Regions from separate parts of the Exiguobacterium sp. U13-1 genome, predicted to be linked through region 3. Evidence: predicted binding sites of a transcription regulator. Region 3 holds the regulator's gene; each other region holds the start of a gene.
The links. Region 3 encodes Rex, which represses fermentation and respiration genes when NADH is low (regulators of the CRP and FNR family bind a similar motif). Its sites were predicted from a motif close to TTGTGAAATATTTCACAA; they were not measured.

Region 1: ESP131_RS05320 (formate/nitrite transporter family protein) is a predicted target of Rex. The motif match lies at 6,327-6,344, and genes of this name have one in related genera.
Region 2: ESP131_RS13435 (cytochrome ubiquinol oxidase subunit I) is a predicted target of Rex. The motif match lies at 4,345-4,362, and genes of this name have one in related genera.
Region 4: adhE (bifunctional acetaldehyde-CoA/alcohol dehydrogenase) is a predicted target of Rex. The motif match lies at 4,285-4,302, and genes of this name have one in related genera.

What each region holds. Positions count from the first base shown of each region.
Region 1 covers NZ_CP015731.1:1,039,428-1,047,774, reverse strand. Annotated here, with positions in the region: gene ESP131_RS05355 (GNAT family N-acetyltransferase) at 19-504, opposite strand; gene ESP131_RS05350 (GNAT family N-acetyltransferase) at 520-1,035, opposite strand; gene murB (UDP-N-acetylmuramate dehydrogenase) at 1,284-2,195, shown strand; gene ESP131_RS05340 (aminopeptidase) at 2,251-3,474, opposite strand; gene ESP131_RS05335 (YkvA family protein) at 3,573-3,992, shown strand; partial or broken gene ESP131_RS16510 (IS3 family transposase) at 4,066-5,414, shown strand; gene ESP131_RS05320 (formate/nitrite transporter family protein) at 5,470-6,306, opposite strand; gene ESP131_RS05315 (hypothetical protein) at 6,490-7,092, opposite strand; gene ESP131_RS05310 (YitT family protein) at 7,230-8,096, shown strand; gene ESP131_RS05305 (CHASE3 domain-containing protein) at 8,290-8,347, shown strand, end outside.
Region 2 covers NZ_CP015731.1:2,566,349-2,574,695, forward strand. Annotated here, with positions in the region: gene ESP131_RS13415 (DNA-dependent RNA polymerase subunit epsilon) at 1-33, opposite strand, end outside; gene ESP131_RS13420 (Cof-type HAD-IIB family hydrolase) at 207-983, shown strand; gene ESP131_RS13425 (potassium channel family protein) at 1,021-1,689, opposite strand; gene ESP131_RS13430 (cytochrome d ubiquinol oxidase subunit II) at 1,794-2,816, opposite strand; gene ESP131_RS13435 (cytochrome ubiquinol oxidase subunit I) at 2,829-4,226, opposite strand; gene ESP131_RS13440 (N-acetyldiaminopimelate deacetylase) at 4,461-5,573, opposite strand; gene ESP131_RS13445 (transcriptional regulator CcpC) at 5,557-6,447, opposite strand; gene ESP131_RS13450 (disulfide bond formation protein B) at 6,513-6,908, shown strand; gene ESP131_RS13455 (FAD-dependent oxidoreductase) at 6,967-8,238, opposite strand.
Region 3 covers NZ_CP015731.1:159,333-167,679, forward strand. Annotated here, with positions in the region: gene ESP131_RS00790 (S8 family serine peptidase) at 1-1,305, opposite strand, end outside; tRNA gene ESP131_RS00795 (tRNA-Ala) at 1,530-1,605, opposite strand; gene tatC (twin-arginine translocase subunit TatC) at 1,710-2,489, opposite strand; gene ESP131_RS00805 (twin-arginine translocase TatA/TatE family subunit) at 2,497-2,694, opposite strand; gene ESP131_RS00810 (redox-sensing transcriptional repressor Rex) at 2,694-3,353, opposite strand; gene ESP131_RS00815 (ATP-binding cassette domain-containing protein) at 3,521-5,422, shown strand; gene ESP131_RS00820 (hypothetical protein) at 5,404-5,844, shown strand; gene ESP131_RS00825 (flavin reductase family protein) at 5,990-6,583, opposite strand; gene ESP131_RS00830 (DoxX family protein) at 6,603-7,001, opposite strand; gene ESP131_RS00835 (winged helix-turn-helix transcriptional regulator) at 7,185-7,505, shown strand; gene ESP131_RS00840 (flavodoxin) at 7,611-8,066, shown strand; gene ESP131_RS00845 (haloacid dehalogenase type II) at 8,135-8,347, shown strand, end outside.
Region 4 covers NZ_CP015731.1:1,716,576-1,724,922, forward strand. Annotated here, with positions in the region: gene ESP131_RS08740 (amino acid permease) at 1-42, opposite strand, end outside; gene ESP131_RS08745 (hypothetical protein) at 206-1,090, opposite strand; gene ESP131_RS08750 (undecaprenyl phosphate transporter UptA) at 1,149-1,742, opposite strand; gene ESP131_RS08755 (Na+/H+ antiporter family protein) at 1,866-3,185, opposite strand; gene ESP131_RS08760 (beta-class carbonic anhydrase) at 3,500-4,051, opposite strand; gene adhE (bifunctional acetaldehyde-CoA/alcohol dehydrogenase) at 4,388-6,982, shown strand; gene ESP131_RS08775 (hypothetical protein) at 7,173-8,347, shown strand, end outside.

The DNA.
Region 1 (8,347 bases), 880 kb from region 3:
CTCCGAGAAAAGTTCATTCTACTTATTCATCGGTTCATCGATCGTCGACGTGAAGTCTTTTTTCGAATCCTTTACGTGAAACTGCATGTCCACATGTGGAATATCATCTTCTAAATAAGGTTCGGATACGGTTTCGAAACCAAACGACCCGTAAAACCCTTCTAGGTGTGCTTGTGCCTGTAAGTAGATCGCAGCTTCTTTCTGCAAATGAACCATCGCTTTCTCCATCATTTGTCTTGCTAACCCAACCGACCGGTGTGCATGGTGAACGGCTACCCGTCCAATCGCTATTCCTTTTGTCGGATGATCGTATATCCGAAGACATCCGACGATTTGACCGCTCTCACTCCGTACGATTAGGTGTGTCGCTTGTTGATCTTGATCATCTAGCTCCGGATACGCACACTCCTGCTCAACGACGAAGATATCCGTTCGTAATTTTAAAAGTGCATATAAGGTATCAGGTGTCATGTGATGAAAAGACTTGAATTCAAATTCGTACATAAAAAGCTCTCCTCTTTAGTTACGACAAAGTCGTGATAATTGTCCTGCGTAGATCGTGACGGGAATACCTCTAAAAATCGTATCTTTTTCCCAATTCAGCCCGTTTGCACGAGCAACATTTTGCGAAGCACGATTATCAGGATGAATGATTGAGATGATTCGATCATGCCCTCGATTGAACCCCTCCATCATTAGTTGTTTCGCTGCTTCACGACCATAACCGACTTTCCAGTGCTTCGGTTCGAGCCAATAACCGACTTCTAACTCTTCTTTTCCATCCACTTCCTGCATCAATAACCCAGCGAAACCAATCGGTTCATTCGTTTCTTTTTTGAATAACAGCAAAAAACCAGTTTGTCGTTCATCCGAGTATCGCTCCAATTGCCGTTCGAACCACTCTCGTGCTTCATCTTCACTCAGAGCCGTACCTCCATTGATATAACGCATAACTTGCTCATTTTGGACAAGCGACTTATAAAAACTGAAATCCTCTTCTTCGAACGGTCGCATCCATAAACGTTCACTTTCCATCGTCATCGCCTCCTTCTATACTTCTCTTTTCCCGAGTTCTTTTCGCTTCATTCCTCTTCCTGATCCTGCTTTCCCTGTGACATTTTTCATTACTAATCGATGACATTCACTCCCTAGTGCTTGCAATTCCCGGCATAAGTCGGTATTTTGGGAACAGTATGTTGAACAACGACCGCACGATTAATGTTAAAATATATTTTGAGCGCATGAGCGCTGGGTAGGAATTCACGAAAAGGACTGAGACCATAATGACTGAACAAGTAATGACGGGACTGTATGAAGGCATTTCAAAAGAGTCCGTACTAATCAATGAACCGTTAAAATATCATACGTATACTAAAATGGGAGGAATCGCGGATTTATTCATCATCCCAACTTCTTATGAAGAAACGGCTTTTGTCGTCCGATATGCTCACGAACAAGGTATTCCCTTGACGTTGCTTGGAAACGGATCGAATCTTGTCGTTCGTGATGGTGGCATCCGCGGCATTGTCCTCTCCTTTGAGAAGTTAACCGATATCTCGGTCGAAGGACATGAACTCGTCGCTCAAAGTGGCGCAGCAATCATCGAAGCTTCACGTGTAGCTTACGCGCATCAGCTCAGCGGTCTTGAATTCGCTTGTGGGATTCCAGGAACGATTGGTGGCGCATTGATCATGAATGCGGGAGCATACGGTGGTGAAGTTAAGGATTGTCTCCATAGCGCTACTGTATTGACACGACAAGGAGAACTGTTAAACATTTCGCATGATGAACTCGAACTGGGATACCGGACAAGTTGCTTCTCGAAGAAAGAATATATCATCCTCGAAGGTCGGTTTGCCTTAACAGAGGGTGACCCAGCACTAATCAAGGAAGTCATGGATGATTTGACGCATAAGCGAGAAACGAAACAACCACTCGAATATCCTTCTTGTGGTAGCGTCTTTAAACGTCCAGAAGGCTATTTTGCAGGGAAACTGATTCAAGATAGCAACTTACAGGGAACACGCATCGGTGGCGCTGAAGTGTCGAAGAAACACGCTGGCTTCATCGTCAACGTCGAGAATGCATCAGCATCCGACTATATCGCGCTCATTCGTCATGTCCAAGAAACCGTTCAAGAAAAATTCGGTATCTTACTTGAGACAGAAGTGAAAATCATCGGTGAAGAAGCATAATCAATCATTTTACGAAAAAGGTGAGCTCCGTATTCGGACTCACCTTTTTGTTCGTTTAGATCGACCAGTTTCCGTCACGCATGACTGATTCACGCGTTCCGTCTGCAAGTTCTCCTTCAATCGATAGATCCGCGGATCCAATCATGAAGTCGACATGCGTCATCGAGTCGTTTGCACCCTGTGCTTCTAGTTCTTCTGCTGAAAGGCTTGGACCATTTTCGAGACATGTCGAGTACGCACGACCAATCGCTAAGTGGCATGAAGCATTTTCATCGAACAATGTATTATAGAATAGGATACCCGAGTCAGAAATCGGCGAACGGTGTGGTACGAGCGCAACTTCTCCGAGATAACGTGCACCTTCATCAAGTGAAATCAAGTCATCTAATGCTTCTTGACCCTGTTTTGCTTCCGCTTTAACGATTTTTCCGTTCTCGAACCAGAGTGTGAACTCATCAATCAAGTTCCCACTATAGCTAAGTGGTTTTGTGCTCGAGACATGCCCGTTGACGCCTGTCTTTTTCGGTAACGTGAACACTTCTTCTGTCGGCAGATTCGCGATGAAATCAACACCATCTGCATTCGGACCACCGCCACCTAACCAAACGTGACGTTCTGGTAATTCGATTGATAATTCTGTTCCTGGGGCTGTGTAGTGCAATGTTTTGTATTTCTTCTCTGTCAGGAATTTTGCTTTTGAACGCAGATTTTGATCGTGATCCGCCCATGCAGTGACCGGATCCGCTTGATCGGCACGTGTTGCTTTTAAAATAGCTGACCAGAGCTCTTCAACTGGCTCACTTGAATCAGGGAATACTTTCTTCGCCCAGCTTTCAGAAGGTGCTGCTACGACACACCAGCTGACATTGTCACTCATGACGAACTTCCGCCAATTAGCGAGAGCGACACCGGCTGCTTTATTCGCACGTGCGATTCGACTTGAATCAACGCCATTCAATAAATCTGGATCTTCACTGACGACCGATAAGAACGCTGTCTTTTCCTCTGCCAGTTGGTCGTAACGTGCTTTTAACCAATCCGGGAACGTATCAAACGACTCTTCCGGTGCATCGAAATAACGGATTTTCGTCATCTCATCATCTGACCATTGTACGTATACTTGCGTAGCTCCTACTTCGTAGGCAACACGCGTGATTTCACGAACGAGCGGCAAATTTTCGATTCCTGCACGCACCTCGAGTTGTTGTCCTGGTTGTAGATTAATTCCAGTACGCACGGCTAAAGACGCGTATTGTTGTAATTCTGCTTGTGTCGGCATTATGTAATCCCCTTTCTTGTATCTTTATTTTCACGAAATAGTTGCAATTTTGCAAGAAATAAGGCGAAACTAGAAGGAGAATAGAAGGAGGCATCACCATGGAATTTACACCCGGAGATTTTAAATCGGCTTATACGTATTTTCACCGACAGGCACTCGACCTCGTTGGGGATGAAAAAGCACAACAAGAATTGTTAGTTCGAGCAGAAGTCGGACTTGCGCACTTGACGCAAGATATCGCGTCTACAGAAAGCTCGGACATCGAACGCGAGGCAGAACTTGTCCTTTATTTTCAATTAAAACAACTGCTTGAAATGCTTCGTGCTCTCTATCAGAAAAAATTTGAAATGCATGCGGAACAGGAACAATTGTTGTTGACGGCCGTTCTGTACTTCACGTCTCCTGTTGACGCCTTACCGGACGATAACGTCCTCGGGCTCTTTGATGACGCACAAATCGTCGAAACGATCTATGAAGAACTCGCAGCAGACGTCGATCGCTTTCAACATATGGAATAAAAATAGGCAGCTGTCGCATGAACTGCCCCATAAAAGTTGGACATAAAAATCCAACTTTTATGGGGTATTTTTTATGGTCAAATATACGAAGGCATTTAAGATCAAGGTTGTTGAACGTTATCTGACGGGACGAGACGGATACCAGATTATGGCGGAGGAATTCGGGATACGACCTGAACGAGTCCGTGAGTGGTCGCGTCTTTATGAACGTTGGGGAGAGACGATCTTCGATCCTTCCTATACAACACACTCGCCGGCATTTAAACTGGAGGTATTAAACGACATGGCGACCAACGGACTGTCCTACATAGAGGCAGCCGTAAAATATCGAATTTCCTCCCCGGGGATGATCTCGAACTGGCGATCGACGTATGAACGGGAAGGGACCGCAGGTCTGGTCGCTAGACCGAAAGGACGTGCCCCGATGGCGAGACACAAGAAGAAAGATTTTGAAGAGATGACAGAAGTCGAGAAGCTCAAGGAGCGGGTCGAGTATCTCGAGATGGAGAACGCTGCGCTAAAAAAATTGAGAGCCTTGGTTCAAGAAGAGAATGCGCGACGAACCGGATCAAGGCGCAAGTAATCGATGAGTTGCGGGCGGTCTATCCCGTCCCGGGACTCCTCCGCGTGCTCGAGATGGCTCGGAGTGTCTACTACTATTGGCGGACGCGCCTGACGGGCGAAGACAAGTACGCGGAGGTGAAGTCGGCCATCCATACCCTCTTCCACGAACACGAGGGACGATGTGGCTATCGTCGCATCCACGCACTTCTCGAACGCCAAGGCTTCCGGCACGATCCGAAGACCGTGCGCCGTCTCATGAACGAGCTCGGTCTCAAGTGTCTCGTCCGCATGAAGCGATACCGTTCCTATAAAGGACGGGTCGGAGAAGTCGCACCGAATCTTCTCCAACGTGACTTCAAGGCCACCGGTCTGAACCAGAAATAGGTGACTGACGTCACTGAATTTCATCTGTTCGGGGAGAAGCTCTACCTCTCGCCGATGATGGACTTGGGAAACCGTGAAATCATTGCCTATACCCTATCGGACCGACCTACATATCGATTCGTTGGCGAAATGTTGGACCAGGCAATCGGGAAGCTCGACGGAGAGGCGCGCCCAATCCTTCATTCCGATCAGGGGTGGCATTATCAATACAGAGCGTTCACTGGTACGCTCCACGAGCACGGCATTACGCAAAGTATGTCCCGTAAGGGCAACTGTCTCGACAACGCAGCCATCGAAAGCTTCTTCGCCGTGCTCAAGTCAGAGCTCCTGTATCTCAAGGAGTTTGATGACATGGATCACTTCAAATATGAGCTTGAGCGTTACATCGAGTACTATAACCATCGTCGTATCAAGAGACGACTAAAAAGCCTGAGCCCGGTGGAATACCGGACTCAGGTCCTCAAGGTCGCCTGACAAATTATTTATTGTCTAACTTTTTTGGTTCAGTTCACGCAACAGCTGCCCTTTTTTATGCGTTTTGCTTCGAAGCGATATGAACCGGTGCCGTAGATTGACGTGATTCATCCACCTCTAGTTTTTCTTTATTCAACCACGTATAAATCATTCCCATGAAGACTGCTCCACCAATGATGTTACCAGCTAAAGCCGGTAACAGATTGTGCATCGCTCCTGCAAATGTGATCGTATCCGGGTGTGGTACGACTAATGCAATAGAGAACAATGCCATATTGGCGATGACATGATCAAATCCCGATGCGAAGAATACTGCAACAAGTACCATCATCATCATGATTTGCGCCAACTCATTCTTCATATTCTTTGGAATGAAAATCGCTAAACAGACCATCCAGTTACAGAAGATTGCCCGCGTGAAAATTTCCCACGTCGTATGATGAATTTTCGTTTCCGATACCGCAAACAACCAATTGTTCATACCAAGCTCTTGTATGATTCCTGTTTGGGAAAAGAGTAGCGCAAACGCTAATCCTCCAAGTCCATTTCCGATTAGACAGATTAACCAGACCTTCATCGTATCCATCTTCGTCGTATAGCCGCGCATCGTCGCCGTCGTGAAATACATCGTATTTCCTGTGAACAGCTCTGCCCCACCGTAAACGATCAAGACAAGTGCCACTCCGAAGGTCAGTCCACCGACAAGTGTCGCAACAGGTGACTCCGCCATATATAAACCGTTAATTGCTTTTAAGGTAAAAATAATTGCAAATCCAATGAAAATCCCCGCTAGCATGGCACGAACTAAGTACTCGAGAGGACGCATTTGTAGCATGCGCGTCGACTTGATTGCTTTATTCCGTAATCCTTCTAATGCTTCTACCTCGTTCATCGTAGAAACCTCTCTTTCTTTTGTTCAACACTTCACAATGTTTGTTCATTTATTATCATACTTCCATCTTAAAAGATGTTCAAGTATTGAATAGACCTGTTTTATCGTTTTTATAAAAGAACGAGATGTAAACGATATCATTGTGTCGAGATTGTGAAAAATGCCTTTTCTTGCTTTATACAACTAATTAGTTTGAATTCGTAGTCGTGATGCGAAGCGTTCAAAGAAAGTATTTCGTCTTGATTCATCAAGCACATAGCCATCAATGACGACACGATTAAAGCGTCTAGAAGACGAAGTAGCTCGTTCGATATCGGTCGGAGTATAGGCGTCGAATGTTTTCCGGTCCATCGTAAAATCTGCACCTGAATACGGATCCGTGTAGTGAATTTCCAGGTCAGTTAAATCAGGAATCGTTGAAAATAAAACAAGCGTATGATGCATCAGAACTTTAGATAATCGAGCCTTTAAAAAATCCTGATTCACTTGTAGTGTCCCGGTATCGGTACCGATCCAAGCTTGTCGCTCTTTTCCTGTCACTTCATAGGCAAGACGTAACGATTCTCCTTCAACATCTACCTGTTTTAATTCTGATGAGAACGGAAGTTGTTCGGCTAGTTGACGAACCGCTACCGTATTCGTCATCGAGGCCCCCACTTGTCTCGCTACAAGATCACCATCATGCCAAATGGATGATTGATTTTTTTCGTTGGGTTGTTCAAAAAGACGAATTCCAACTAGTATTCCTAAGCAGATACAACCAAGAATCCATAACATTTTCTTCATTTTCATCACCTTCCTAAAAAAACGTACCCTTTTTCATCTTTTTTTCATAAGAAGGGTTGAAATTTTATGCATATGAGCGTACTCTTGCAGGCAGATACTCACAGAAGGAGGAGCATGAGGTCACTCATCATATTGCCATGACTACAACACACCCACAGAAAAAGAGAGTTGAAAAAATCAGTTTCTTAATCATTGGTACGTTGCTGTATTCCCTTTACATCAGCCTACTACTATCTCCAAATGATATCGGATCAGGTGGTATCATGGGGATCACGCTCATTATTCAAGAGCTCTTCCACACGCCAATCGGATTAACGCAGTTGCTCTTAAACATTCCCCTCTTCCTTTTAGGTTTCCGTTTCCTGCGCAAACGATTCATGTTCTTATCTGGAATTATCGTCATTGCTTCTTCCTTTTTAATTGACTGGATTCCGACTCAAATCGTTCCGGAATCTTTAAACGATCCACTCGTCGCTTCCATCTTTGCTGGTCTAGTCTCTGGTCTCGCAATGGCATTGATCTTCTTCGGTGGTGCTTCAACTGGAGGGCTTGATATTCTCGGAAAGTTTTTCTTTGCTCGTTTTCATAACTGGCCACTTCCTCGTATATTTCTGATGCAAGATCTTGTCATCTACATCCTAGTATGGTGGGTCTTTGATCTTAAACATGTTATGTACGCTCTCATCATGAGCTTTGTTCGCGCCAAAGCCCTTCAGACGGTTTACAGCTTCTATTCTGCTTCTAAGCAATGTATCATCATTTGTGAGAAAGCAGATGAAATCAATGAAGTCATCACAAAAGAACTCGGACGTGGCGTCACGATTCTCGATGCACGTGGGGGATACTCCAACCGAACGAAAAAAATGGTCTATGTCGTCGTTCAAAATAACGAAATCGTCCGTTTGCAAGAAATCGTCTCTTCTGTCGAACCGAATGCATTCGTTACATTCTCGGAAATCCACACTGTCTTCGGCAATTACAAGGAACATTCGTATTCGTTTTAACACCAAGCGCAGCTTAGCTGTGCTTTTTTTATCTTCTTAAAACAGCTTCTCGTATTGCATCATCTTTCCTGCTTTTTTATTAGTATTATTCACTTTTTCAGTCATTATCCCTATTCAAAAAATAGACATACTTCACTTTTTTTACGATAGTAGTTAAGCTTATGATAAGTCTTTTATTTAAAGGAATGATTGCATGCACTCTCTTTGGCGTCAGCGTATTCTGCTGATTTTCTTGGTCAGCTTATTCGCCT
Region 2 (8,347 bases), 800 kb from region 3:
ACGAAGCGGTTGGTAAAATACTTTAAAAATCATGCCTAGCAACTCCTTATCAGTACATTGTTTTTTGTCCTTAGTACAGTATACACGATACATGGACTATTTTTCATCCTTATTCGGCATGTTCCCTTCCGGCAACACGCTTTTGGTTATGCTATACTTTCACATGAACAGGTCATTTCGACCAATTAAAAAGAGAAGGTGAAACCATGGCAAATCAGAAAGTCGTCTTTTTCGATATCGACGGAACCTTATTGCATGATGGTCATTTTGTTCCGGAATCAACAAAACAGGCAATTCGTAAGCTTCAAGAAAATGGTGTTTATGTAGCGCTCGCAACTGGACGCGGACCTGCGATGTTGTCTGGAATCCGTGAACTACTCAACATCGATACGATTATCGGCTATAACGGGCAAATCGTCGTTCATCAAAATGAAATCATCTACAAACGTCCACAACCGAAGACGGATTTAACGCATTTAACGCAGCAAGCGAAAGAAAACGGGCATACACTCGTTTATCTTGGTGAAACAAAAGGCTTCACGACGAAATCAAATGACACGCATGTCGTAGATTCGCTCGGCGATCTCGACATGCCATTACCGATTCACGATGAAGAAGCTTTCTTATCGCATGATGTTTTCCAAACGCTCGTTTACTGTACGGCCGAAGAAGAAGCGGATTATGTTAAACGGTATGACGCATTCGATTTCATTCGTTGGCACCCACACGCAATGGATGTCATCAATGTCGGTTCTTCGAAAGCAGAAGGGATCAAACAATTCCTGAAATTGACGAACATTCGCCGCGAAGATACCTTTGCATTCGGTGATGCTTTAAACGATCTAGAGATGCTCCGCTACGTTGGAACCGGTATTGCGATGGGCAACGGACTTCCAGAAACGAAAGCTGCTGCTGATTACGTCACGAAACCGATTCTCGAAGACGGGATCGCACACGGATTAAAAGAGTTCCAACTGATTTAATAAGTAGATGTAAAGCTGAGGCATGCCTCAGCTTTTTTTAATTCTTCACTTTATGAATCGCGCGCTCTAGACGGTCGAGATCCTCATTTTCACCAATGACGACGAGATAATCTCCTTTTTCGATCATTTCATCAGCTTGTAAAGAAATCAGAACGTTTTCTCCACGTTTAATGGCGACGACGTTCGCCCCGTATTTGCTCCGTAGATCAAGATCAATCAATGTTTGTTTCGCCATCCGGTCACTGACTTTAATTTCAACGATCGAAAATTCTTGAGATAAGTCGAGATAGTCAAGAATATTTGAACTCATTAAACCGTTCGCAATTCGGACGCCCATATCCCGTTCTGGGTGAACGATGAAATCTGCTCCGATTTTTCGTAATACTTTTTCGTGGTAATCGTTCGTCGCTTTAACGGTGATCGATTGTACCCCGAGCTCTTTTAAAATCAATGTCGTCAAGATGGATGCTTGAATATTTTCCCCGATGGCAACGATGACATGATCGAAGTTTCGGATTCCTAGACTTTTTAAGACATTCTCATCCGTCGTGTCCGCGATGACGGAATGCGTCGCAATTCCCATGAATTCATTGACGCGCTCCTCGTCGGAGTCAATCGCTAAAACATCATAACCATTTTTTGATAGTTCTCGGACGATCGAGCCACCAAAGCGCCCTAGTCCAATTACTGCAAACTCTCCATTCATTTTCACAACTCTCCTTCACAATCGCTCTTCCTTAGTAGTGTACCCGATTCATTTTAAAAATACTATAAACGCCCCTGCGATTCGCAGAGGCGTTTATTCATCCATTATTTTGAGGATTTCCCACGTACATAATCGTTATCGAACAAGAAGAGTCGTAAAATCAAGTACAACGCCGGAATCAAGAGTAAGAGTCCGAAGATGAAGACAACGACGAGTGCGGAAGCCATTGTTTCGTTAACGACCGCTTTGTTGATATCGATATATGGATACAAGATATATGGTAAGTGCGTATAACCGTAACCAAACCATGCCACTCCATACTGTAACATGACCGCGACGAAGGCAATTCCGTAATTCTTCTTCATGTAGACGAGTGTTACCGCAACGAGGAAGAAGATGAAACTAGCAGCGAACCACCACCAGTTCCCGTTTAAGATGTTCTCATAGTGCCATGCCGCTTGATTTTTCAATCCAAAGAAGACGAGTGCACAGACAAGAATCGTCGGACCACTCCAGAAGAGTGCCCATTTACGAATTAGCGGAGTAGCCCCTTCATCCTTCGCTTTATCTGCGTAGAACAAAAGGAACATCGCACTGATATAGAGGACGGATACGATAGCGAGTGCTACGACCGACCAAGAGTAAAAGTTCGTAAATAATTTTGTTCCTAAAAACTCGACTGTTTCATTCGTTTTACGAATAAAACCACCTTGACTGATCGTCAATGTCGTTGACATCGCCGCCGGAATCAATAGACCAGTTGCTCCATATAAGAACGTATAGAACATGCTGTCGTTTGATCCATAATTGGCAAATGCATAGAAGCTACCGCGAATTGCAATCAATACAAGAACGATTGAGGCTGGCACAAGCAGTGCCGTACCGAAATAATAAGCGGTATCCGGGAAGAACCCGACTAGTCCGACGAAGAAGAATACGAAGAAGACGTTCGTTACCTCCCACACTGGTGAGAGATAACGAAGAATCAATCGATTCGTTAAATGATCCCGCTTCGTATATTTTGAATAAAAGGCATAAAATCCAGCACCGAAGTCAATTGAGGCAACGATGAGATATCCGTACAGGAAAGTCCAAAGGACCGTAATTCCTAGTGTTTGAACGTCCAAATCGTTCCCTCCTTACTTGTTATCATCCACGAACATAGCTTCCCCACGCGCGTGGTGGTTTTCAGCAAGTTCTTGAAGTTCTTTACCAACCGGGTTTTTCTTGAACATCCGTAATAATACGACTGTACAAATCGTACCAAGCATCAAGTACAAGGCACTGAATAGAATCAACATCGGACCAACAGCAGTTGACGTCGTCGCCGCATCTGCAGTCCGCATGATGCCGTAAAGTGTCCAAGGTTGGCGACCAATTTCAGCGTACATCCAACCTGCTTCAATTGAAATCATCGCTAGAGGTCCACCGATGAAGACACCTCTTAAAATCCATTTATTATACGGATTCAATTTTTTCAAACGGAATGCCAAGATGAACAACGCAGAGATGGCAGCCAAATACATACCAATCGAGACCATGATATCGAAGAAATAGTGAACGATCAGCGGTGCTTGATCTTCTTTAGCAAACTCATTTAGACCAATAACTTCTGTATCTGGAGCTCCACCTGCAAGAATTGAAAGTGCATATGGGATTTTGACGGCTCCCTTAATTTCATAACTGCCGTCTTCTTGCTGATCAAGTATCCCACCAAAGATCAACTCGGCTTCACTTGTCGTTTCAAAATGCCATTCAGCAGCTGCAAGTTTTTCTGGCTGGTATTTTGCCAAGTATTTCCCTGAGAAATCTCCGACAAGTGCCGTCGAGAAGGCAAAAATCAAACCGGCCATGACAGTGAGACGAAGAGCTTTTTTATGATAAGCCGTCTCCGCTGCTGAGAGTGTTTTTTTGCGGAGTAAGTGGAACGCCGCGATTGCCGCCAAGATGAATGCGACTGTTAAATAAGCCGATACGATGACGTGTGTTGCTTTTGTAGGTGTTGCTGTATTGAACATTGCTTTTAATGGTTCGATTTGCGTTAGCGTTCCGTTGACGATCTTAAACCCTTCTGGTGAGTTCATGAAAGAGTTGACCGTCGTAATGAAGAATGCTGATGCTGTCGCACCAATGACGACCGGAATCCCGATCAACCAGTGTAACCATGGGTTTTTGAACCGATCCCACGTGTACAGATAAATACCGAGGAAAATCGCTTCAAAGAAGAATGCGAATGTTTCCATGAATAGCGGTAATGCGATCGTTTGACCAGCCACTTGCATGAGTGACGGCCAAAGTAGTGATAATTGCAATCCAATTGCCGTCCCTGTCACGACACCGACTGCGACGGTAACGACGTATCCACGCGTCCACCGTCTTGCTAATAAAATATAATCCGGATCTTTGCGTTTCAGACCGATGAATTCAGCTGCGAGTACCATGAGCGGTACCCCGACGCCAATCGTCGCGAATATAATGTGAAACGCTAATGTGAGCCCTGTCAACAATCGACTGAGCAATACGGGATCATTGAACATGTATATAGCCCCCTCTTCCTAAAACATACTTCTCTATATGGTCTATAACCGTATCATAGAGAACATAACCCTTTATGTCTGTTTATAATGTTTGATGTAACAAATTGTTCACATGTGCACGTGATTTTTTTCACAAAATGTTCGAAAACTCCTATTCTTACATATATAAAAAGCTTTCCCATTCTTGATTTCGAAAGGGAAAGCAGTATGTCCTTCATTATTTCATAAAACTTTTTAAACATATTCTCGGAAATAATGGTCGAGTAAATCAATCACAAATGGAATTGCGGATTCATCTGGATTCAAAGTTGGTTGATGAAGTCCAGATGTCGGATTATCGACTCCGAGCCAAAACATCATTCCTGGAATTTCCTTCAACATGAATCCAAAGTCTTCTCCTGTCATTGCTGCATCACATTCGATGTAGTTCGCATTCATCTTGACGAATGATGAGAATTTATCAACGATGTGTCGGTCATTGACGACCTCGTAATAACGATTTCCGAATTGTAGATCAATCTTGACGCCGAACGAAGCTTCGATTCCCCGGATGATGTCACGAACGCGTCGTTCCAGTTTTTCCATGTCTTCTCCATTGAGTGCGCGCATCGTTCCGTCAAGAACAGCTCTACCGGCGATGACGTTTTCCCGAATCCCAGCATCGACCTTTCCGATCGTGATGACGCTACAGTTCATCGGATTGATGGATCGGCTGACGATTGTTTGCAATTGCATGATCAAGGCTGCTTGCGCAACGACTGTATCAATCGTCAAATGAGGAAATGCCGCGTGACCACTTTGACCATAGATCGTGATATGGACTTCTCGAGCACTCGCGAACAAGACGCCAGGACGGCTCGCAATCGTACCGACTGGATATTCCGGTGCGACATGAAGACCATACATCTCACTTGGACGATATTTTTCAAACAACGGACTTTTAATCATCGGTTCTGCCCCGCCCGGACCTTCTTCCGCTGGTTGGAATAAAAAGACGACATCATCCATGACCGGCAATTCAATGATTCGTTTCATTAATCCTAACGCAATCGACGTGTGCATATCGTGACCACAGGCATGCATGAAGCCTGGATGTTCCGAGCAAAATGGAAGACCTGTCGCTTCTTCGATCGGTAACCCATCAATGTCTGCCCGGTACCCAATCGTCCGATTCCCAGTCAATCCTTTCACTCGAACGAAAACACCCGTTTCAAACGTGTCATACGTGACACGATCTGGTGGATAAGCACGAATTTGTTCCAATATAAAAGCTTGCGTCTTAAATTCCTTGAACCCTGGTTCTGGTATTTTATGAAGCGCGCGCCGCATTTCAATGGCGTATTCCATCTGACTGACTTCCTCCTTCTTCTTTTACGATGTCCCAAAATGCTTGAACTTGTTTCAGCTCAAGCATCGATTCCGTAGACAAGATCCATGTATCTCGCTTTAATATCTTTCCGGACGATGTTTTTAACGGAAGCTGCATGACTTCATTTGATTGCTGGATCGTCGACTCGGGTAAAATCGCAAATCCAATTCCATGTAGAGCCATCTGCTTGCATGTCTCGATTTGATCGACGACCAGCGTCCGAGAGGGGGGGCTTGCGAACCGATCTTGCCACCACTCTAAAATTTCTTGGTAGTATGTCGAATCACTCTTGAACTGGATGAACGGTCGATCCGTCACGCGCAATTGTTCAATCGACGTCAGCTCACTATCGACTAAATAGAGCGGATCCGAGAAAAGACGTTCTTTGACACCTTTCCAGTCCGGGTTTCCACGAATGATCCCGATATGAAAATGTTCCTCTAACATATGACGCATCATCTCACTCGACCAACCCGTGACAAGCTGGACACGGACATGCGGATAACGCTCAACGAATCGTTTTAAGACACGCGGGAGCCAGTATTGCCCCATGATGGAAGCGACGGCAATCCGAAGCGTCCCATAAACGGCACCTTCTTCTGCTGTCAATTCACTTTTTAACTCGAGTTCCTTCCGATTCATCTCTTTTGCGAGACCGATTACTTTTTCTCCTTGTGGTGTGATGCTTAACCCACGCGATGAACGAATGAATAATTTTGTTCCCCAGCGTCTTTCAATCGCAACGAGACGTTGACTAAGTGCAGGTTGCGAGACGAATAATCGTTCAGCAGCGCGCCTCATATTCAATTCTTCCGATAAGGTGATCAACATTTCCATTTCCGACACTTGCAATGTGAGATTCGACTCCTCATGATATAAGATGGCATTAGTTTAACACGTTAGAAAGGACGATACATATGACACGCTATCATTTTATGTTCATCATCTCAACGATTGCAACGCTTGGCAGTCTCTATTTCAGTGAAATTCGCGGATTCATTCCCTGCCCGCTCTGTTGGTGGCAACGACTATTCATGTATACGACAGCCTTTTATTTGCTCATCTCGCTATTCCGGTCGAAAACGATTGATCCGCTCTTCGTCCGCCTGTATGTGCTTGCCGGCTTTGGTGTCGCCTTGTACCACGTCATCCTTGAGCGCTTACCCGATGGCGAAGCGTTATGTACGAGTGGCTGTCTCATTAAATGGGTCAACTATTTTGGCTTCTTGACGATTCCGATGATGAGTCTTATTGCCTTTACATTACTCTTAGTACTAGCGTTCTATCCAGCACGTTCAAACAATGAAGCGTAAGACAACACGATACAAATTAGGAGAAGCTATTTGAGCTTCTCCTTATTTGTATCGTACATCACGTCCAGCGATTGAAGACGCTGACGGCGCTTGAGAACGCAAGCTCTGAGAGTTGTCCCGTACCTTCACACCAGTCCCCGACGAAAGCGACACCTGCATGATCCGGAATGTGAGTCGCAAGTGGCGTTTGCCCCATTTTCCATTTGATTTCTTGTACGACTGCTCGTTTGATCGTTCGTTCTGCGACGATACGTTGTCTCCAATCTGCAAAATGAACGTCAAGCATCTGTTCGATTCCCGTTCGGACATGTCCAATATAATCGGGATCATCAAGTCGATCGTGTTCAAGATAGGCGATTGCTTGAAGGACTTGACCATCCTTCGGTGCAAGACTTGTATCATAATGCGATAAATCCGTGATGAACGCTCGATGCGAACGGTCGTAGATGTATGAATACGGTGTTTGAATATACGGGTGAAGTCCAAGATCATACACGAATACTTCTACTGGTTCATGACTCGCATACGGTGTAACAAATCGTTGAATGACAGTTGGGGTCGCCATTTTTAAAATTTCACGCGGTGGTACGGCAAAGATAATCCGTTCGACGTTCCATTCTTGTTTCTTTCGATCACGGACTAAGAATCCTGTCATAGTCGATTCGACTGCTGTTATTTTTGTTTTTTTCAAGATCTCTCCACGATTCTCTAGGATGATCCGTTCCAACTCCTGTACTAACCCTTGCCACCCACCTTCGATGTATGAGACAGGCTTTCGCGTCCGAAAAAGTTTTTGATAATACTCGAAATAGACGTCTGACGGGATTTTTTCCGGTTCTGCCGTAAAAAAGTTCGTTGATGCCAAATCAAGCATCAACTGTGCCACTTGTTCATCGACTCGTTCTGTTTTTAACCATTGTCCGATCGATTGTAGCGGATCCCCTCGTTCGACTCGTAAAATCGTTTTAATGATCTCCCATGTGAAACGTACTTTGTTCGTTCCTTCGATGACTTCTGTTTTTAGTAATCCCCAGGCATTCGCAGGAACTGCCGTCAAATGACCTGAAAACTCATATTTCGCACGACTCGCTGAGAAATCTAACCACGTCACTTCGATACCGAGCTGTTTCGTTAATTTGCGAAGAATCGATTGATCGCGTCCATAAATCGCATGAGCACCGTAATTAAACGTAAACCCTTTTACGGTTTGAGAGGTGGCACGTCCTCCAAGTAATCCAGCATCCCAAAGCGTGACCGGTGTTCCTTGTTTTGCGAATAATGCCGCTGCCGTCAAGCCGGATAATCCTCCACCTATGATACCAATCGTCATACTCCCGCCTCCTCAATCGTCATTTCTTTTCTTTTCCCATAACGATTGAAGAAGAATCGAAGAACATGAAAAAAGACGCGATTTCAATCATGAAATCACGCCTCCTTAT
Region 3 (8,347 bases):
CTTCTCTTTATCGAAGACGGCAATCGGATTCGGTGAATCTTGTTTTTGGTATGCCAAATAACCAGCATCCTGACCGTCGATCGTCAGTGCCATGCCTTCGAGTGTCAATTTCGTATTTTCGAGTGATGCGACTTGGAGTGCTTGGCTTGTTAAACCTGGGGCACCGACGACACCGATATCCGGGTTCGCTGTGTACGGGTTACCTGCACCATGACCTGCGAATGCCGAGTTACCAGCAGAAATCGCACACAAGATGCCGTTGTTCATCGCGTTGACGATTGCGCGTTGTTCTGGATCATCTGCATTGACGAACGATGCCGTCGAACCGAGACTCATGTTGATGACATCGGCTCCGAGTGCAATCGCATCATCGATCGCTTTAATGTAGATATCGCTGAATGTCGATGGCATTCCTGGATCGTTTCCGAAGACTTTCATCGCGAGGAGCTGTGTTTCCGGCGCGACCCCTTTGATGCCACCGTTTGCTTCATCGCCGTTTGCTCCGACCGTACCCGCGACGTGCATACCGTGCATCGATGCGCCCGCACCTAAATCACGGATTTCGCTATCGTGATCGGCATAGTTATAGCCATACGGTACTTTTTCCGTGAAGTACTTTCCTTTTAAGCCTTTTGTTTCTTTCGCACTATCGACTTTTGAAGAAGTCAAATCGATCTTCGTCTCTGGGCTCAAGACCATGTCCTTATGCGACGGATCGATTCCTGTATCGATGACGGCAACGATCGTTCCTTCCCCTTTAAAACCATAGTCTTGCCATGTTTCCTTCGCATTGACCATGTCCTTGCTGTACAGCATGTCTGGCTTTGCACCTTTAGCAACTTCCGGACGCGCGTATTCATGGGCGATATGTACGCTCTTGACGCCGTTAAGTTGTTTTATGTCTTCGATATCGCCGAACTTGACTTCACCACTGAATCCGTTGATGACGGTCGTGAAGCTCTCCTTATATGTAACGGGAATCGATTTTTTAGCGATGGCTGACTTGACTGATTTTTGAACGCTGACGAGGCGATCTTTAATCGACTCTTTTTCGGCATTGCTCAATGTGCTATACCGCTTGTTTTGAGCCTGGGCGATTTGAATCGCCGGCTTCTCTTCCATCTCGATGACGACACGGACTTTATCCGATTGTTTGTAGTTCTTCTCTTGCCCCGATTTCTTCAGTGAGAGCGCTTGCGGTTTTTGACCCGTTGCTTTGTCTTGCGACGACAGTGCACCTTGCGCACTGACTAGATTGGAAGACGTCATTAAGACGGCTGCCATAAGTGCAATCTTCTTCTTCATGCGTTCGTTTTCCCCTTTTCTGTAAAACCATAGTAGTACTACTGATAAAACAGTTAAACGAAAATTCTGTATATTTAGTTTAATGAATTTAATGGAAATAAACAATTTATATTTGTCTATTTTTTTAATTTATTTGTTTTACATGACATTTTATATTTGTAAGGAATTTAACTGGGAGTAAAATAAAAACTCCTCGACGCTTCGAGGAGTTAGATATTTGGTATTGGTGGAGACTATCGGGATCGAACCGACGACCTTTTGGCTGCCAGCCAAACGCTCTCCCAGCTGAGCTAAGCCCCCATGAATTATCTTTAGTATACGCATCACTAACTGCTTTATCAATATAAAAAGAACGCTTTCCTAAAAAAGAATCCCTTCCAAAATCGTCGGAAGGAATTCACGATTCATTTATTCAATTCACGCATCAAGTCCGCCTGTCGTTCAAGCTCTGCCTGTTGCTCGAGGATCAAGACCTTTTTGTACGTCCGCGCAGAAATCAAGATGCTGATCTCATAGAGAACGAACAATGGAACCGAGATCATCAAGTGTGACGTCACGTCCGGCGGTGCGATCAATGCCGCAACGACGAACAGCGCAAAGTACGCATATTTCCGATTCTTTCGCATGAAATATGGCGTCACGAGACCAAGACGTGTCAGGAACATCGTCACGACCGGCAATTGGAACAGAAGACCGAACGGCATCGTCAACCGGATTAAGAAACTGAAGTAGTTCTCGACTCCGATGACTTGTTCGATTCCGAGCTCTTTCCCGAGATCCGTTGAGACTTCAAGCAAGAAGGGAAGCAACCAGAAATACGAGAAGGCTACGCCAGCCAAAAACAGAAAGAAGATGACCGGAATATACGTCAATGTCGCTTTTTGCTCCTTGTCATAAAGTCCTGGTCGGACGAATGCCCAGAGTTGATACATCCAGAACGGTGACGCTAAAATCAGCGCAATGATGAACGCAAGATTCAAATACAACATTAAAGGATCGGCGACGTTGAAGGCATTCAAACCGATGCCGAGCTCTTTTAAGTCCGCTTGCAAGAAGCGAACGAGCGGTCGGACGAGCGGAAATGCGACAGCGAACAGGACGACGACGATGATAAGCGACCAGACGATCCGCTTGCGCAGTTCGTCAAGGTGCGACGTCATGCTTTGCTCTTGATCAACCGTCATGATTCAATCACTTCTCTTTCGGTTCGTCCTTTTTATCGTCGTCCATGATGCCGTTCGTAGCATTCTTGAACTCTTTCAATGTCTGACCCGCAGCGCGTCCGAATTCTGGTAACTTCTTCGGTCCGAAGATGATCAACGCGACGACCGCGATTAATCCGATGCTCGCTGGTCCGATACCTAGTGTGAGCGGGATAAGGTTTTCCATTATGATTTCACTCCTTCAGCTGATTGCGAATAATGCTTCATGAAATAAACTAACGACTGCAACTCGATCGATAAATCGATGTGATGGACCCGGACGCTCGCTGGCACGTTCAACCGCGCTGGCGTAAAGTTCAGGATGCCTGTCACACCATACTCGACTAACTCATCCGCTACTGACTGTGCGAACTGCGATGGAACCGTCAAGATGGCAACATCGACCTGATTCGCTTCGATTTGTTCTTTCATGTCCGAAACATGATAGATTGGAACGTCATGCGTCGTTGTTCCGACCTTCTCTTCGTCCGCATCAAACGCAACGACTATCCGAGTACTATTATTCTTTAAAAAGTTATAATTTGCAAACGCTGTTCCGAGATGACCGACCCCGATTAAGGCAACATTCGTCACCTCATCTTGATTCAAGGTTTTGCGGAAAAACGTTAAGAGATGTTGAACGTTATATCCATACCCCTTCTTCCCTAATGCCCCAAAGTAGGAAAAATCGCGACGAATCGTTGCTGAATCAACCTTCACCGCCTCGCTTAACTCAGCAGAAGAGACGCGGAGCTTGCCTGAATTGTATAAACTTTGGATGAAGCGATAATATAGCGGCAACCGTTTTGCTGTCGCTTGTGGAATTTTTGTGTCTGGTCCATTCATCCTGCAGTTCCCCCTTCGGCCACATCCATCGTGGCACCCAAATCTTTGCAAAAAGCTTTCTACTCTCCTTGATTGTAAACCACTTCACATAGAGTCACAAATAATATATTCCGCAGGACCTCGCGCTTTTGTTCGTGATAGACTAAAGGGTGGAAGGATGGATGGAAATGATACTCTTACAAGTCAATCAACTCTCGAAATCATTCGGCGTCGAGCCGATTTTAGAAAATATCAAACTGGAAGTACAAGAGCGAGATCGGATTGCGCTCGTCGGACGAAACGGTGCCGGTAAATCGACCTTGCTCAAAATCATCGCTGGTGAACTCAGTCATGACTCGGGTGACATCATGAAAGGCAAGGATGTCAAAATCGGTTATCTCGCACAAGACAGTGGTCTCGAATCGAATGAGACGATCTGGAACGAGATGCTGACCGTCTTCGAACATCTCCAGGAACAAGAACGGACACTGCGCCGGATGGAAATCGAAATGGGCATGGAGCATATCTTGAACGACCCGGTCGCTTACGATCGTCTCTTGAAGACGTACGATCAAGCGCAACACGACTTCTCAGAAGCCGGTGGTTATCAGTTCGAAGCGAATATCCGCTCCGTTTTGCACGGCATGCGCTTTTATCCGGATGATTACTCGCGCCGGATTCAGACATTATCCGGTGGTCAACGAACACGACTCGCCTTAGCGAAGATGCTTCTGCAAGCACCAGAGCTCCTCATTCTTGATGAGCCGACCAACCACCTTGATATCGATACACTCGCTTGGCTCGAAAGTTACCTCGGCGGTTATCGTGGCGCCGTCCTGATCGTCTCACACGACCGGTACTTCCTCGACCAAGTCGTCAATGTCGTCTATGAGCTGTCGCGCAATGTCTGTCGTAAGTTCACCGGGAACTACACGAAGTACTTGGAACAAAAAGCGGCCTTGTACGATCAAGAAATGAAACAGTTCGAACAGCAACAAGAAGAAATCGCAAAGATGCAGGACTTCATTCAACGCAACATCGCCCGGGCGACGACGACAAAACGTGCCCAAAGTGTCCGGAAACGGCTCGAGAAGGTCGACCGACTCGACCGACCAGATGGGGATGAACGTAGCACGGTCCTGTCCTTCCCAATTGAAAAACAGAGCGGGAACGATGTTCTTCAAGTCAATCAACTGGCGATCGGTTACGAAGAAGCTGTCTCAAAAGACATCACGTTCCGCTTGCAACGCGGCGAATCACTGGCACTCGTCGGACCAAACGGAATCGGAAAGTCGACGCTCTTGAAAGTTCTCGTCGGTCGCTTACGCCCCCTATTCGGTGATTTCCGGTTCGGTACCGGCGTCTCGATCGGATATTACGATCAAGAGCAGGCGGAACTCAATGACCGGAACCGTGTCATCGATGAGATTTGGAACGAATGGCCACTAATGCGTGAACAAGAAGTCCGTTCTGTCCTCGGGCAATTCTTGTTTAGCGGTGACGATGTCTTCAAGATCGTCCATGAGTTATCCGGTGGCGAACGCGGACGTCTCGCACTCGCAAAACTGAAACTCCGGAAGACGAACGTCCTCGTCCTCGATGAGCCGACGAACCACTTGGATTTGGATTCGAAGATGGTCCTCGAAAACGCCCTCGTCGACTACGAAGGAACGCTGTTATTTGTCTCTCACGACCGTTACTTCATCGACCGGATCGCGACACGCGTTATTGAGATGAGTGAAGCGGGCGTGACGGAATACCTCGGTGATTATTCGTACTACACGGAGAAGAAGGCGGAGCAAGAAGAGATTGCGCGTCTTGAAGCGGAGGAAGCAAAAGCCGCAAAAGTCACGGCGTCGAAGACGATCGACAAGGAAGCACAGAAAGAAGAACGCAAGCGCCGTCAGCAAATCGAACAGCTCGAACAAGACATCGAGCGGCTCGAACAGCGTTCGGCAGAAATTGAACAGTTGCTTTGTGAACCGGAAGTCTTCAATGATATTCCGAAAGCGACAGCTCTTTCAGCAGAACGTGATCAGATTGATGTCGATCTGCTCGAATTGATGGAACGATGGGAGAACCAACACTGATGCGGACGAAAAGTTTTTTCATTAACTTGATTCAAGGACTGCTATCCGGCATCCTTTATTTCGTACCGATGTATGCGGACTACGTGTCCACCTTCATCCGACCGGATGCTTTTAATGCCGCGCTTCCTTTGTTCCTCCTGATTTCTTGTATGATCGGTCTCGTCATCCAAACATGGAGCGGTCTTTTCGTCAGTTTACTTTCGGGATTATGCTGTACGCTCCTGACGACACAGCTATTCGTCGAACTCACTGACCCGTTGATCTTATCGTATTACGGTAGTGTCTCACCGCTCACCGCTTTCTTGATCAGCTGTGTCGGCATTTGGGCACTCGCGATCGTCTTTTATTTGCTCGATGGCTATCAGTACAGTAAACGTCATGGTCTTGAAGCCTCTTCAAACGAAATTGATCCACAACCTTGAAGTCCGATCGATTAATCATATGAACAACATGAAAAATGGAGTGGAGATTCCGGTAGCTAGTCCGGTCTCTCCACTCCTTTTTGTTTGAGTCGAAACGTTCGTCGTTAATATGGATCGTATAATGAATCAAACATTCACGCCTGTATCATTTGGTAGGTCGGGCAATCGTAAACGTCTTCCCGATCGTCGCATAATCATTCCCCGCTAAACGAGCGACAGCCTTCAAACCTGCCGCATCAATCCGGAACGACTCGACGAGTTCATCCGCAACGTGGTAACGCAGTACTTCTCCGATCAAAAGATCGGCACCTTCCAGCTCAACGTGTTGCGTCAAGCGCATCTCGAACCGGATTTTCGCTTCCGCGATTCCGGGTACATCAATCGCGTCGCTATCGACAAGTGTTAAATCCGTCCGTTCGAGCTCACTTTCACCATACGCAAGTGGCGCAGCTGTTTCATTCACAGCCTCGACGATTTCTTCGCTGACGATATGGATGACATAACTTTGTTTCGCAAGGATGTTGCGTGCCGTATCCTTTTGTCCCTTGTCCGTCCGTTGTACGGCAATCACCAGTTGTGGTGGACTGCTCGACGCGACCGTAAAGAACGAAAATGGTGCGGCGTTGACCGTCCCGTCTTCTCCTTGCGTCGTCACGAAAGCAATCGGACGCGGAATGATGCTTCCGATCAGTAATTTGTAATTATCTTTTGCACTAAGCGTTGATGCCTCGAACTTCATGAATGACCCACCTTTTTCTTCACCCGATGAGTGCAGCGAGTGAATAGTCTCCAGCACCGATCATCGCTACACCAAGGGCGATGACGATCAATGCCATGTTGTATTCGTACCCGTTCTGCGTCACCCAGTAACCATTCGCACCGTGTACTTTAACGATCGCGACAAGCATTGATCCGATGATGAGGAGCGCGGCAATCCAGAGGAATACGCCTCCTGCGAACAATAAGCCGCCGATCAATTCAGCAAGACCTGCCGTAATCGCGAGTGCCTTCCCTGGTTTCATGCCGATTGATTCGAACCAACCGCCTGTTCCAGCGATTCCGTGTCCACCGAACCAACCAAATAATTTTTGTGTCCCGTGTGCAGCGAACGTTAAGCCGATGATTAAACGAATAATTAAAAGTCCTGTATCCATCATTTCTCTCTTCTCCTTTTACCTAATGTTTTTTAGTTACTTTAAGTAACTCAATAAACAGACTATATCTTATCACTTACTAAAAGTAAATAGATTTGTTTTAGTTCTTTTTGTTACATTAAGTAAAATGATTCGATTTTTTTAGCAGAAGCGGGTATACTACAACTATAGAAAGGATGAGTGCTGATGGAAGAAGTCGCAATCCAACCGGCTCTTTGTCCCAAAGTCGAACATGCCTTTGAAATCTTAGGTAAGAAATGGACAGGTCTGATTTTACGTCACTTGTTGACGAAGACATGTCGTTTCAATGAGATTCAAGATGCCATTCCCGAATTATCAGGTCGTATGCTCACGGAACGTATGAAGGAGCTCGAAGCGGAAGGCATCGTCATCCGGACTGTCATTCCCGATCGTCCGATTAAGATTCAATACAGTTTGACCGACAAAGGGCGTCAACTCGAACCGGTCATTCGTTCCATTGAGGAATGGGCCGAACTACAAGACTAATATATAAAAAAGCATCTTCTTCGGAAGGTGCTTTTTTATATGCTCTTTGACATTGATAATCATTATCAATTAAAGTAGAGAAGTACACCGAAAGGAGGAAGATGCATGCATATCGCGATTGGATTCGTCAGCATGTCCGGTAATACGGAAGATATCGTCTCGCTCATTCAACGTGAGCTCGAGCAACACGATGTCAACGTGACGATCACGGAACTAGATCAATTCGTCGGGGAGGACTTATCACGTTTTGATGGTCTATTACTCGGCTCATATACATGGGGAGACGGTGATTTACCGTATGAAGCAGAAGATTTCGTTGAGGAGCTCCGGGAACAATCCTTACAGGGAATACCGGCGGCTGCTTTTGGTTCGGGGGATCTTGATTATCCGAAGTACTGCGCAGCCGTTGATTTGATCGAAGACGCATTAAAAGAAGCTGGGGCGACGATCGTCACGGATGGCTTGAAGATCGAGTTTGATCCGAATACCCCGGAGAAACAGGCCGCTTGTCGTGCATTCGCACAGACATTTCATCGCTTTTTACAACAGGTCCGTTCCTAAGGTTCGTTTGTATCCTTACTGTAAGGGAATCGTTAAAACAGACTCTATGAAAGTGAGATGAATGTTTTATGACGATTCAAGCACTCGTCTTTGACGTCTACGGTACATTATTCGATGTCCATTCCGTCAAAGAACAAGCCGAAGCGCTTTATCCGGGGCACGGAGAGGCAATCAGTAAACGCTGGCGGGAGAAACAACTGGAGTACTCTTTCCTCCGGCAATTGAACGGACAATATGTGCCGTTCAGCCAAGTGACACAAGATGCGCTCCGCTACACGTTA
Region 4 (8,347 bases), 1.6 Mb from region 3:
CTGTCGTGCTGTTAAATCGCGTTTCAAATTCGAACTCATCATTTCCCCCAAAAAAATTCTGTGACGTCATAATGTTCAGACAACTTGTCCGAATAACTATAACGCTGAGTATACTATCCTCAGATAGGACTCGCTAGTCTTTTTGAAAATTTGGGTTGAAGGTTTTCAAAAGTGAAAAGATTATGAAACAACTTTGTAACTGTTTTCATTTGCCTGCTATGAGAGAGACGAGTCGCTGACCGAGTCTCCCGAAATACAGGTGTTCTGAAGTCGCTAAGACGATCAAGTCGTTACGCATTGTAAGGTCACCTGACAGGGTATTTCCCTGTTCTGTCATGAATCGAATCGAACGAATACTCTCAAAAAGCGTTCCTTTACGTTCAAGTAAATGTGCTTCATCAGAATTTGCAGCAAGCAGAAAATCGTCGTACCGAGCGAACTGAGAAAAGGCAATCGTAGGTGCCTCACAAACGAGATCGTCCTCTTGATTGATACGAATGAAGCGAAAATCGGAATAATAGAAAAACCAGACTTCCTTCGACGAACAGACATTTAAGGCGTAGCAATCATCGATTGGATATTGACGATTCTTATACTGGACTACACCTGTATCGTCAAAAGCGACGAGACCAAATGCGCCATTCGAACTAGTTGCAGCATCAGCGTAGATTCCTTCGTCGAAATAACTGACCCAAATCCATCCTTGTTCATCGATTTGCATATTCTGAATCCCATCGTCTAAACAAAAGCTGTCTAGTAAATTCCCTTGAGGATCATAGACAAAGGCATTTGGTAACCACGTTCCATCTACATCGTCGTCACAACGGGAAGCGGCGAGTAACAGACGACCGTCCGGAAAGCGGTCGATGAGTGAAAAGTCCACCTCGCTTCTTTTAATCATTGTCGTTTTTCGCCAGTCATCTTTCAATTGATGAATGGAGAGAACGTGTTCATTCCGAGATTCATCGAGGGTTTCTTCGACGATTAAAATACGTCCATCGACGGTGATCCCAGTCGCGACAGGACGACCCGTCCGATAGGATGCAGTCAAACGACGTAATGTAAAATGAGCAAGCGGGGATGTTAGCATGGCAGGACCTCCTGTTTGTTTAAAAAAGCAGTCCGTCGTCAGACAGACTGCTAGTTGTTCAAACCGTTCGTTGACGGCGTTTGTAGATGACGTAGAAGATGATCAAGACAACGGCAGCAATCAGAACGCCGTTCGTGTACGGTGCAGCGACTTCCTTGATTGAGCGCCAGTTCGTTCCGAGCGTTTCACCAAGATACAGGAACAAGATCGACCACGGAATGATCGCAAGCACCGTATAGAGAGAAAACTTCGTTTGGTCCATCTTGGCAAGACCAGCCGGAATCGAGATGGCATGACGAACGACGGGGATGAAACGGGCTCCAAAGATAACACCTTGTCCATATTTCAAGAACCAACGCTCAGCTAAATCCAGGTGATGCTCTGAGATTAAAACATACTTTCCGTATTTCAGGATAAGGGGACGACCGCCGTAACGAGCGAACCAATATAAGAATAATTGCGAGAATAATCCACCGATGACGGCAGCGACGATGGCGAGCGGCCAGCCGATCGTTCCTTGAGAAATCATGAATCCTCCATAAGAGAGGACGATTTCACTCGGTATGATTTCAATCATCAACCCGAGGGCGATGCCGAAATATCCGAGATCGGCAAGCGAAAGTAAAATCTGGTTGACGACTTGAGATAACACGTTAGACAACTCCTTTGTATCAGTTCATTCCTTTATTTTAGAGAACCGAGGACGAAATGAAAAGGAAAAAAACGGAGACAATTTAAAAGACGGATCCGCGATGACAGCGAATCCGTCTTGTTTTTATAATACGACCGCAGCGATCGTACCGAAGATGAGTAATGGAATGTTGTAGTGCAGAAACGTCGGAATGACCGTTTCTCGCATGTGATCGTGCTGACCATCCGCATTTAGACCACTTGTTGGCCCGAGTGTCGAGTCCGACGCCGGGCTACCCGCGTCACCGAGCGCACCGGATGTCCCGATGATCGCAATCGTCGCTTCTAAGCTGAATCCGTACTGGATACAGAGTGGAACGAAGATGGCTGCAATGATTGGAACCGTTGAGAAACTTGAACCAATCCCCATCGTGACGAGAAGACCAATCAAGAGCATGACGAAGGCGGCAACGAGTTGGGAATCGCCCATCAACGCTTTCGAGTTCTCGACGAGTGGCTCAATATCGCCCGTCTTACGCAAGACGTTTGAGAAACCGTTCGCTGAGATCATGACGAAACCGATGAATGACATCATGCGCATACCGCGTGTAATGACGTCATCTGCTTCGCTGAAGCGAACAAGACGAAGCAACAAGAAGAGGATTAAACCAGTTGTTGCAGCGAGAATCATTGATCCGGTCTGCAGTTGAACGATCAAAGTCGCAATGACGACGATACCGCTTAAGGCAAGCTTCGTTTTCGTGATGACCGGGATTTCATAATCGTCTGGAGCGATATCACGCATCTCATACGTCCGTTCTTTACGATATGAGTATAGACCGATTAAGAGACCGACGACCATCCCGAGTGCCGGAATCGCCATCGCTTCGATGACGGATGCTCCTGCTGTATCAAGACCATTTGCCTTCAAGTTCTTTAGTAGAATCTGATTGAGGTAAATGTCTCCGAAACCAACTGGTAAGAACATGTAAGGTGTCACAAGACCAAACGTCATGATTATCGCAATCCGGCGACGGTCCATTTTCAACTGATTAAACAGACCAAGGAGCGGCGGAATGATGATTGGAATGAATGCGATGTGGATTGGCAACACGTTTTGTGAACTGATCGCGAGTAACAGAATCGCAAACAAGATGAATCCTTTTAACTTTTTGACCGATGAGGCACTTGCATTACCGCGCGAACGTTGAATCAAGGCATGTGCGAGTGCATCGGGTAAGCCCGTTTTCGAGAGGGCGACAGCGAACGCGCCGAGCAACGCGTAACTCAGGGCGATTTCTGCCCCGTCACCAAGACCACCGGAGAACGCTTTTGTCGTCGCAGTCAGGTCAAGACCACCGACGAGACCACCGGCAAACGCACTGATGACCATCGCGAGCACGATGTGGACGCGGAAGATCGCTAAAATAAATAGTAAAAAGACGGCAAACAATACGGCGTTTATCATTCAGTAAAACCACACTTTCTTTTGTTATCACTGTACTATACTAAAGTATATTACAGCCATGTTGGAATGCTGTCAAGAGTAAAAGTCTGACCTCGTAATCAAAAGATGAATGGTACGCTTATTAGCTCTCCACAAGATGATATATTCTGTTATACCCCTGAGCATGAAGTGAGAAGCGTGTTGATCACTGAATATAATTCATACGAAAAACGTGCCATCCTTCTCCGTTACGAGAAAATATGGCACGTTTTCTTTAGTTTAAGACGGAATAGAATATGCGAGTCTATTTGCGTTTCTTCTATAAAGAGTGATCAGCAATCGACGATGTCGAGTTTACCAGTAGCCGGGTCGATGACGAGTCCGTGAACGTTCGTCCCAGGTGGCAATAACGGATGGTTCTTCACGAGGCTGACTGAGTGAGCAACGCTTTCTTGAACCGACGTGAAACCACGCAACCATTGATTCAAATCAACACCGGATACTTCGAGTGTGTGAAGAATCTGTTGGTCGATTCCTCGATCCTTCATCTCGTTGATCATGTGTTTAGGATCAATTGTGCTCATGCCACAGTCGTGGTGACCGATGACGACGACTTCTTCAGCGCCAAGAGCATACAACGCAACGAGAATCGAGCGCATGACGGAGCCGAATGGGTGCGATAGGATAGCACCGGCATTTTTGATGATTTTCGCATCCCCGTTCTTAAGACCAAGTGCATGTGGGAGGAGCTCCGTCAAGCGGGCATCCATACACGTCAGGATGACGACCTTTTTATCTGGGAACTTATCCGAGACGAACTGCTCATACTGTTTTTCGGCGACGAATCGCTCGTTGAAGGCTAGCATTTCCTGTACAACTGACATTCAAGTGTCCTCCTTTAGTGGTAGCTCTTAATATGTACCCCATATCAGAATACAAGATGATGAAACGGCTATCAAGTCAGGAAAATGCGAGGTGTGATAAATCGCACACATCTATGTACATGAAGCAAAACGTTGAAAAAGAAGAACGCACAATAGTTGTAAACGCTATCAAAGGTGTGATGGAATTCACAGGATGGTCATGCACAAAACAGGAAAAAGGGGTTATGATTGATTTGTGAAGGAAAGCACAAACTATTGAAAAACAGCTTGGCATTCCTGACATAATGGTTGGCAAATCAAACTCAGATTCGTTCCACGACAGGGAGGAAACCACTCATGGCTGTGAAAGAAAAAACAAAATCGACGGCAACACCAGTCGAACAAGCAGTTGGACAAATCGTTGAAAAAGGGCAACGTGCATTACAAGAATTACTGACATTCGATCAAGAAAAAATCGATACGATCGTCCGGGATATGGCACTTGCCGGACTTGAACGGCATGTCGAACTCGCTCGTCTCGCTGCAGAAGAGACGGGACGCGGTGTCTTTGAAGATAAGATGATTAAAAACATTTTTGCGACAGAATACATCTACAACAGTCTACGTCATGAAAAAACAGTTGGGATTTTAGAAGAAGATGTCCAAAACGGCATCACATATATCGCTGAACCCGTCGGTGTCGTCTGTGGTGTCACACCGGTCACGAACCCGACATCAACGACGATGTTCAAAGCATTGATTGCGATCAAGACACGCAACCCGATCGTCTTCGCATTCCATCCATCGGCACAACGTTGTTCCGTTGAAGCAGCGAAAACACTCCGCGACGCAGCCATCAAAGCAGGTGCGCCAAAAGACTGTATTCAATGGGTCGAAGAACCATCACTTGAAGCAACGAAAGTCTTGATGAACCATGAAAAAATCGCGATGGTCCTTGCGACAGGTGGAGCGGGAATGGTCAAATCAGCGTATTCAACAGGTAAACCGGCACTCGGTGTTGGACCAGGGAACGTTCCGTGTTACATCGAACAGTCAGCAAAAGTCAAACGGGCAGTCAGCGATCTCGTTCTCTCAAAAACGTTTGATAACGGTATGATTTGTGCGTCTGAACAAGCCGTCATCGTCGACCAAGAGATTTATGCGACGGTCCGTGCGGAAATGGAAGCACTCGGTTGTTACTTCTGTACACCGGAAGAAAAACAACGTCTCGAATCACTCGTCATCAAAACCGATACATGTGCCGTCAATGCGGACATCGTCGGGAAACCAGCGACATGGATCGCGGAGAAAGCCGGCATCGACGTTCCGGAAACAACGGTCATGCTCGTCGCGGAACTCGAGCACGTCGGAGCAGCAGAACCATTGTCTCATGAAAAACTCAGTCCGGTCCTCGGTGCGTACCGCGTTGCATCAACTGAAGAAGCGTTCACGATTGCCGAACAGATGCTTGAAATTGGTGGTCTCGGTCATACAGCTGTCATTCATACGACGAACGATGATTTGATGACAGCGTTCGGACTCCGCATGAAAGCCTGCCGGATCCTTGTCAACAGTCCATCTGCTCACGGTGGGATCGGTGATCTGTACAACGAGTTGACACCATCATTGACACTCGGTTGCGGATCATACGGGAAAAACTCTGTATCTGAAAACGTGACAGCGAAGCACTTACTCAACGTCAAGAAGGTGGCGAGACGACGCGTGAACATGCAATGGTTCAAAGTCCCAGAGAAAATCTACTTCGAAAAGAACTCCGTTCAATACTTGCGGTCGATGACTGACGTCTCACGTGTCATGATCGTGACCGATCCAACGATGGTACAGTTCGGTTATGCCGATAAAGTGATTCAAAACTTGCCACAGTCCGTCAGTTACCGGATCTTTGACCAAGTCGAACCAGATCCATCGGTGACGACTGTTCAGACAGGTGCTCAAGCGATGCGTGATTTCAAGCCTGACTTGATCATTGCTCTTGGTGGTGGTTCAGCAATGGATGCTGCGAAAGGAATGTGGCTCTTCTACGAACAACCGAACGAAACGTTCTCGAACTTACGTCAAAAATTCCTCGATATCCGCAAACGGGCATATCAATTCCCGGCACTCGGTCGTCAAGCGAAGTTCGTCGCGATTCCGACGACGTCAGGTACGGGTTCAGAAGTGACACCGTTCACCGTCATCACGGATAAAGAGAAAAACGTCAAATACCCGATTGCTGACTATGCGTTGACACCTGACGTCGCAATCGTTGATCCGGAATTCGTCATGACCGTCCCGGCTTCGATCACTGCTGATACTGGAATGGATGTCTTGACGCATGCGACAGAAGCATACGTCTCGGTGCTTGCGAACGACTACACGGATGGACTGGCACTCAAAGCAATCAAGATGATTTTTGAGTACTTGCCACGAGCATATGCTAACGGATCAGACGCCGAAGCACGCGAAAAAGTGCATAATGCGTCAACGATGGCAGGGATGGCATTCGCGAACGCCTTCCTTGGAATCAACCACTCGATCGCACACAAAATCGGTGGGGAGTTCCACACACCACACGGACGGACGAACGCGATCCTAATGCCACACGTCATTCGCTATAACGCGTCACGTCCAACGAAACTAGCAGCTTTCCCGAAATATGAATCATTCGTTGCCGATGAACGGTACGCGGACATCGCGCGCTACCTCGGTCTTCCGGCAGCAACGACGGAACAAGGGGTCGAATCCCTCATCCAAGCCGTAGCTGATCTTGGACAACGTCTCAACATCAAGATGTCATTCAAGGCGCAAGGCATTCAAAAAGCAGACTTCGAGGCAAAACTCGATAAGATGGCAGTCGATGCCTTCGAGGATCAATGTACGACGGCGAATCCGAAGATGCCGCTTGTCGCTGAATTACGGACGATCATGGAACAAGCATACGAAGGCATCTAAATAAAGAAAAATATCATGGCACCTGATCGTTCAACCGGCTTCTCATTCTGAGAGGTCGGTTTTTATTTTGGAAATCAGTGGAGACAGTCAGAGAAAAGGTGGGATATAATGGCTGTTGAATGAATTTGATGTTTTTGGTTTCGCTGTAGCAGGAATATTCAAACATCAGACATAAAAAGGAGGAAATGGGATGGAGTCAAGGCAAGAAAGGAAACAACGACGGTTTTCCGTCTGGGATGTCCTGTTTGGCGTCCTTATCGGTCTCATCTTTTTCGGTGTCATCTATGGCGTGATGGCATTTTTGACTTCACAAATCACTTCATCCTCAGACTATCAGGATCTCGTGACGCAGATGCAACAGGCGGATGTCTCCTGGAAAGATGCAGACATCACGGTGTCATTGATGCTACTGTTCGTCGGTGGGCTGTCGATCACGATGCCGAGTGCGGTCCGGGAAGGGATCATCAATCAGGTACTCGACGCGAGTTCTGCCGGTGATGTCTTATCGTTGTTTGGGATCGACTTAAAACAGGTCCTCGCACCACTTACGTTCGATGTCTCTTACGGCACGTTACTCTATTCCGTTTTTGGCATCGGTTTGATCGTCCTGTTATTTTTGGTTTTACGGATTAAGGCAAGTCGTCTCGGGTGGACGATTCGATCGATCAGTTTCTTCTTAACGGTCGGAATCATCTGGTTCGTCCTTGCCGGACGCGGAAACGACGTGCCGTTTCTCTCGTTACAAGATGGCTATGCGATGAGTGGGATCCTACCGCTTCTCGTCGTCAGTTTACTTGGCTGGATGGCGTTCTTCCCGCAAAAGTTATCCGGTCTGACAGCTGCCGGACGTGCCAGCTTACTGATTTTGATGCTCGCAAGTACGCTCCAACTCGTCTTTACGGTGCAGGACGAAGCGGCGTATGACGGTGATTCCTCACTACGGACGGCGTTGACCGTCGCGAGTCTAAACGCCGGAAGTGGCGGAATGTACGACTGGATCCACGGCGGACAGGTCGTGTATCAAGCAGACGTTCTTGGAGCGAACGCGGAAATCCCGGTCTCGATGTTGAACGGGGAGACCTCAACGGATCAGCTTAATGACTCGATCCAAAAAGTCGTCGATGGCATCGATACGGACCGGGTGACAGAACAATTGTTGACGTTACTCGGTGGAGAACGTCCGGATTTGTCAGCAACACAATTGAAGCTCGACCCTGTTGATTACGGTGTCGCGCGGCAGACGATTCAAGTGATTGATGCGGAATCTGCAGGAGCGACGCCACCGAATGTCTCGAGTGAGAGTGGGTATTGGGTATTATTGCTGGTAACGTTCGCGATCTACTTCGTCTGTAGCATCCGAAGCTT